Regions from separate parts of the Microbacterium sp. NC79 genome, predicted to be linked through region 1. Evidence: predicted binding sites of a transcription regulator. Region 1 holds the regulator's gene; the other holds the start of a gene.
What was found. Region 1 encodes HrcA, which represses chaperone genes, less so after heat shock. Its sites were predicted from a motif close to TTNGCACTCGNNNNNNNCGAGTGCNAA; they were not measured.

Region 1 (3,411 bases):
AATGCAGCGCCATTAGTGGGTACGAAATCGATCGCGCAGCTTCGCGAACAGCCCCTGCTGGTGCTGCGCAAGCGCTGGGGTCGGCGACTTCATCGATCCCTGCAACTGCTCAATGAGCGCACGCTGCTTGGCGTCGAGCTTGGTGGGCGTCACGACGTGAATGCCGACCCGGAGGTCACCGCGAGTGGAACCACGCAGCGGCGTTATGCCGCGGCCCTTGATGGTGAGTTCGTCGCCAGACTGCACGCCGGGACGAATCTCCAGGTCAACGGAACCATCGAGCGCGTCGATTGTCGCCGTGGTGCCGAGAATAGCGTCAGGCATCGCGACTTCGAGCAGCGCCACCAGGTCGTCGCCCTCGCGCGAGAACGCGGCGTTGGGCGACACCTTGATCTCCAGGTACAGGTCACCGTTGGGGCCACCGGCTGGGCCCACTTCACCTGAGCCCGGAAGCTGGAGTCGGAGACCGTCGTCGACGCCGGCAGGAATGTCGAGCGATACCGTGCGGCGCGAGCGCACCCGTCCTTGACCCGCACACGTGACGCACGGCGAAGGAATCGTGGTTCCGTATCCGCGGCACACGTTGCACGGTGCGTTGGTCAACATCGTGCCGAGCAGGCTCCGTACCTGCTGCTGGATGTGACCGGTACCGCCACAAATGTCACACGTCTGCTCCGAGGTTCCTGGCTGGCAGCACGATCCCTGGCAGGTCTCACACAACACGGCGGTGTCGACCTCAATGTCACGGTGCACGCCGAAGATGACGTCGCCGAGCTCGACCGTCACCTTGACGAGAGCATCCTGGCCGCGCTCACGACGCGAACGGGGGCGCGGGCCGCGGGATTGTCCGCCACCGAAGAACGTTTCAAAGATGTCGCCGAACCCACCAAAGCCGCCGCCGCCGAAGGCCGAGTCGCCGCCGTTGTCATAGCGCTGACGTTCCTCGGGGTTCGAGAGCACATCGTAGGCGTGCGTCACGAGCTTGAACTTCTCTTCCGCTTCTTCCCCCGGATTCACATCCGGGTGAAGCTGGCGAGCGAGCTTTCGGTACGCCTTCTTGATTTCTTCGGTCGTCGCATCACGCGAGACACCCAAAACTTCGTAGTGGTCTGCCACTTTAGCCTTTCTCGGGGCACACGCCCCTCATCACGTCAGCGACGTGTGTCATCCTCGTCCAGCAACCGGGTCAGGTACCGCGCGACAGCGCGCACGGCAGCGAGGTTGCTGGGATAGTCCATGCGGGTCGGGCCCATCAGCCCAATCCGCGCACGGGAGCCTGGTGCGTCATAGTCTCCCGTCACAAGGGATGCCTCGGAGAGACCAAACGCTGCGTTTTCTGAGCCGATCGAGGCCGCGAGGCCCTCACGGTCGGCCACCATTTCTTCCATCAGCCTGACGAGAGTCGCCTGCTCTTCGATTGCCTCGAGCAGGGGGTGAATGGAACCACGGAAGTCCAGTTCTCGACGAGCGAGGGTTGCTGCACCCGCCATCACGAGCTTGTCTTGGCGGAACTCGTCGAGTTCTTCTGCCACCGCATCGCTGATGGCATCAAACACCTCGTCGGTCTCGGAGGGGTCTGCGCGGTGAGCTTCGAGTCGGGCGCTCGCTGTTCGTACTTCGTTGCCTGTGACAAGACCGTTCATGCGTCCCTTGAGCGCTTGAGCGTCGTTTTCGGTGACCTCCTGCGGGAGGTGCACGATACGCTGCGACACGCGGCCGGTGTCAGTGACAACAATCACCAGGATGCGCGCAGGCGCGAGCAGAACCAGTTCAATGTGGGTCACCGTGGCGCGGGCAAAAGACGGATATTGCACGAGAGCGACTTGCCCGGTGAGTTGCGTGAGGCAACGCACCGTGCGCGACAGCAAATCGTCGAGGTCGGCAGGGTCATCAAGAAATGTCGAGATCGCCGTGCGTTGGGCGGTGCTGAGGGGGCGCAGTCCCGCCAGGTGATCGACAAATACCCGGTACCCCTTGTCGGTCGGAACACGACCGCTGGAGGTGTGCGGCGCGACAATGAGGTCTTCATCCTCAAGGAGCGCCATGTCGTTACGAATTGTCGCAGCAGAAACGCCAAAAGCGTGCCGGTCAACAATCGACTTGGAACCGACGGGTTCGCGAGTGCCGACGTAGTCCTGCACGATCGCGCGGAGAACCTGGAGTCCTCGTTCGGATACCACGGCCTCTCCTCTCGCTGGCACTCAGTACGTTCGAGTGCCAATTCTACCGCTTCTGAGTGGGAGCAAGACGAACGTGTCAGCGTGCCGCGTGCTTGACCAGCAACGCCGTCATGTCGGTGAGCTGAAATTGGTCGGCAATCGCGAGGGCCGAGCGAAATCCGAGATCGGGGTCGGCTCCGGCATCCAGCAGCATCTGCAAGATCGCGGCATCATTGCGGAACACGGCGCAGGAGATCGCAGTCTGCCCCATCGTGTTCTCAATGTTGAGATCAGCACCGAGCGCAATGAGGGCCGCGACCGCGTCCGCCTGTTGCGCGTAGGCAGCAACGATGAGCATCGTGTCGCTACGGGCGTTTCTGGTATCGACGGGCACGCCAGCGCGCACCATTTCCGTCAGTTCAGATACCCGACCTTCACGAGCCAACGCAAAGGTTCCGTCAACCACTTCCGTGCTGAGACCAGCGCCAGGATTCTCGGTCGCCATATCAATCCTCCGTCAGGGCGCGAACGACAGCATCAGCAAGCAGGCGACCTCGCAGCGTCAACACGAGGCGCCCCCGCAGCGCGGCACCGGGCTCAACGAGTTCATCGGCGATCAGGCCAGCAACCGCTGAACGACGCGAGGCCGGAATCTGGTCGATTGCCAAGCCTTCACGAATGCGCGATTGCAGGAGGACCCGTTCCAAGACGGCGGCCGAACCCTCAATCGTTTCGCGCGCGTACGCAGGGCTGTGGCCGGCGGCAAGACGCTGGGCGTACGCGGCAGGATGTTTCACATTCCACCAGCGAGTGCCATCAACGTGCGAGTGGGCTCCTGGTCCGTAGCCCCACCAGTCGGTACCACGCCAGTAGGCGAGGTTATGCCGCGAGCGGTGGCTCTCTCCGCGCGAAAAGTTACTGACCTCGTACCAGTCGAAGCCGGCGCCCCTGAGCTCCTCGTCAACGAACTCGTACATGTCGGCCTGCAGGTCATCGTCAGGGGCCGGAACCACGCCTGAGCGAATCTGGCGCGCCAGTTTCGTGCCGTCCTCGATGATGAGCGCGTATGCCGAGATGTGGTCAGGCTCCAGCGCGATCGCGGTACGTACCGATGCTTTCCAGTCGTCGAGCGACTCGCCGGGGGCACCGTAGATGAGGTCAACGCTGACGTCGAGGCCGGCGTCTCGGGCCGCTGCAACCGCGGTTGCCACGTTCTCTGGGTTGTGGGTGCGATCAAGCGCCGCCAACACAT
Region 2 (3,411 bases), 420 kb from region 1:
CGGTCACAATGGGGGAGTGAGCATTGCTGAGGTTCAAGAGCGTTATGCGCGATTCGCGACAGACGAAGCGCCAGGTAGAAGCTCGCTATACGAGGCGTGGGCGCACATTGTTGCGTCGGACTCTGCGGTCGCCGCGGTCGTGGCCAGTTTTGCGCCGCAGCGCAGACAGCCGCCGCTGATCTTCGCCGTCATGCGTCTCGCCGGTGCTCCCCAGGAGAGCGGAACCAGGTGGCGCGACTGGGTTCTTGCGCACGCAGCGGAGATTCGTGCGGCAGGCGAAGGGCGGTCGGTGCAAACCAACGAGCCGCTTCGCTGTGCCGCACTGATGCCTGCGCTTGCCGCCATCGATGGGCCCATCGCGCTGATCGAGATCGGTGCTTCGGCCGGGCTCTGCCTCTACCCCGATCGCTACACCTACTCCTATGTCACCGCGGCGGGCGAGGTGGCGCGGTGGGCTCCGGAACCAGCCGGTGCTGTCACGCTGCAATGCGCACTTCGTGGCCACGTGGTTCCACCGCTTCGAAGCCCGACCATTGTGTGGCGCGCAGGCGTCGACCTGAATCCGCTGGATGCACGCGATGACGCCGACCGAGCATGGTTGCGAGCACTGGTATGGCCGGGGGAGACCGGCCGCGAAGAGCGGATCGCGGCCGCGCTCGATATTGTGGCTGCCCAACCGCCGCTCATGGTGGCGGGAAACGCGGCTGACGTGCTGCCCGCTGTCGTCGCTCAGGCTCCCGCTGGGGCGCGCATCGTGATCACCACGCCTGGGGTGCTGCCGCACATTGCATGGGCTGAGCGGGAACGCCTGATCGCAGTCGTACGCGAACTGGCGGATGACTGGATCACGCTGGATGCGCCACGCGTGCACTCAGCATGGACGACGTCGACGGTGCGGGTGCCCGCTGATGGTTTCGCGCTGGCTCGCAACGGTGTGGTGCTCGCTGCGGCCGATCCGCTTGGCCGCTGGATCGACTGGTTCGACGACGAGAGTGCTGCGGGGGCAATGTCGTAGCCTCGGCCTACGCTCGAGCCATGAGCACTTCTCTGGCTGAGTCCGAGCACGACATGCTGCGGTTCGAGGCCGCTTGGCCGCAACACTCCGCTGCGAAAGAGCAGGCGATTGCCGAGCGCTGGGGCCTCACAGCGGTGCGGTATTACCAGGTGCTGGCGCGCGTAAGCCTGTCGCAGGCGGCGGTGGCGACCGACCCTTTCCTGGCTGCCCGCATCCGGCGGCAGCGGGCAGGCCGAGCGCCGTTGCTGGGAGAATCTGCCAAGGATTCCGGGTTGGGTTCGATAGCATCATCGGGTGCCTTCGAACTTCCCGCGTGATCGCTTCGATGATGTAGCCCGCGACAAGGGCCGCGTCGGAGCACACCGCGCTGAGTTACCGCGCGGGCGCGGCTGGGCCACATTTCTCTGGGCATCCGTCGCGGCCGTCGTCCTCTTCGTCGGCGGTGTTTTCGGAGCGCTTGTCGTGATGGGCAAGATTTCGTTTGGCGACGAGACGCCGCAAACGGGCATCACGCAGGCCCCGATCGAGGCCCGCATTGATACGAGCTACTCGATCCTGATTTTGAACGCGACACCGGACGCCGCGAAGACCGCTGAAGTCACCGCGATTCTGGTGGCGAATGGCTGGACGCAGGAGCAGATCTTCTCGATCGACTCGGACGATAAAGACTTCGCTCGCACTACGGTTTACTACCCACTCCCTGGAGATCAGAGCCCGGCTCTTGGTGTTGCCGGCCTCGTCGGCGATGCCCTCGTCGAACAAAGCGATGTCTACCAGGTGGGAGACGCGGCTGACGCTGCGCAGCTAACCATCGTGATCGGTGCCGATTTCACCCCTGCAGGCTGAGACGGTTCCGTTCTTTTGTCCGCCCAAGGCTGATCTTTCTGGCTTGCACTCGCATGGGGTGAGTGCCAGAATGGGTTTAGCACTCGGCATCACTGAGTGCTAAAAATTTGATTCGCCGACGTCCAGGAAGGACGAAAGACTCATGGCTAAAATCATCGCTTTCGATGAGGAGGCACGTCGTGGCCTCGAGCGCGGACTCAACATCCTGGCTGACGCCGTCAAGGTAACCCTTGGCCCGCGCGGTCGCAACGTTGTGCTCGAGAAGAAGTGGGGCGCTCCCACGATCACGAACGACGGTGTCTCGATCGCCAAGGAAATCGAGCTCGACGACCCGTACGAGAAGATCGGTGCAGAGCTCGTTAAGGAAGTTGCCAAGAAGACGGATGACGTCGCTGGTGACGGAACCACGACCGCTACGGTTCTGGCTCAGGCACTCGTGCGCGAAGGTCTGCGCAACGTCGCAGCCGGCGCTGACCCCATCTCGCTGAAGCGCGGTATCGAGAAGGCTGTTCAGGCCATCACCGCTCAGCTCCTCGAGAACGCTAAGGAAATCGAGTCGAAGGAAGAGATCGCGGCTACCGCATCGATCTCGGCCGCAGACCCGGCCATCGGTGCACTCATCGCCGAGGCCATCGACAAGGTGGGCAAGGAAGGTGTTGTCACCGTCGAGGAGTCGAACACGTTCGGCACCGAGCTGGAGCTCACCGAAGGTATGCGCTTCGACAAGGGCTACCTGAACCCCTACTTCGTCACCGACCCTGAGCGTCAGGAAGCGGTCTTCGAAGACCCGTACATCCTGATCGCTAACCAGAAGATCGGTAACATCAAGGACCTGCTGCCCATCGTTGACAAGGTCATCCAGGACGGCAAGGAACTCGTTATCATCGCTGAGGACGTCGAGGGCGAAGCACTCGCAACGCTCGTTCTCAACAAGATCCGTGGCATCTTCAAGTCGGCAGCTGTTAAGGCTCCCGGCTTCGGTGACCGCCGCAAGGCTCAGCTGCAGGACATCGCGATCCTGACCGGCGGCCAGGTCATCACCGAAGAGGTCGGCCTTAAGCTCGAGAACGCAACGCTTGACCTTCTGGGTCGTGCTCGCAAGGTCATCATCACCAAGGATGAGACGACCATCGTTGAGGGCGCTGGCGAGGCAGAGCTGATCGAGGGTCGCGTTACCCAGATCCGCCGCGAGATCGACAACACCGACAGCGACTACGACCGCGAGAAGCTGCAGGAGCGCCTGGCAAAGCTTGCCGGTGGCGTTGCAGTCATCAAGGCCGGAGCTGCAACCGAGGTTGAGCTCAAGGAGCGCAAGCACCGCATCGAAGACGCCGTGCGTAACGCAAAGGCTGCTGTCGAAGAGGGCATCGTCCCCGGTGGTGGCGTGGCTCTGCTGCAGGCAGCGTCGGCTCTTGACTCGCTTGAACTGACCGGTGACGAAGCAACGGGTGTTGCTATCGTTCGCGTGGCAATTGAAGCTCCGCTCAAGCAGATCGCACTCAACGCGGGTCTGGAGCCCGGCGTTGTTGCGCACAAGGTTGCTGAGCTGC

Region 2: groL (chaperonin GroEL) is a predicted target of HrcA. The motif match lies at 1,938-1,964, and genes of this name have one in related genera.

What each region holds. Positions count from the first base shown of each region.
Region 1 is NZ_JAHQYI010000001.1:1,601,671-1,605,081, forward strand. Features, by position in the region: gene KTJ77_RS07240 (16S rRNA (uracil(1498)-N(3))-methyltransferase) at 1-13, opposite strand, end outside; gene dnaJ (molecular chaperone DnaJ) at 13-1,116, opposite strand; gene hrcA (heat-inducible transcriptional repressor HrcA) at 1,152-2,180, opposite strand; gene KTJ77_RS07255 (ankyrin repeat domain-containing protein) at 2,257-2,664, opposite strand; gene hemW (radical SAM family heme chaperone HemW) at 2,666-3,411, opposite strand, start outside.
Region 2 is NZ_JAHQYI010000001.1:2,024,426-2,027,836, reverse strand. Features, by position in the region: gene KTJ77_RS09235 (DUF2332 domain-containing protein) at 17-1,015, shown strand; gene KTJ77_RS09230 (DUF3263 domain-containing protein) at 1,036-1,332, shown strand; gene KTJ77_RS09225 (LytR C-terminal domain-containing protein) at 1,310-1,861, shown strand; gene groL (chaperonin GroEL) at 2,004-3,411, shown strand, end outside.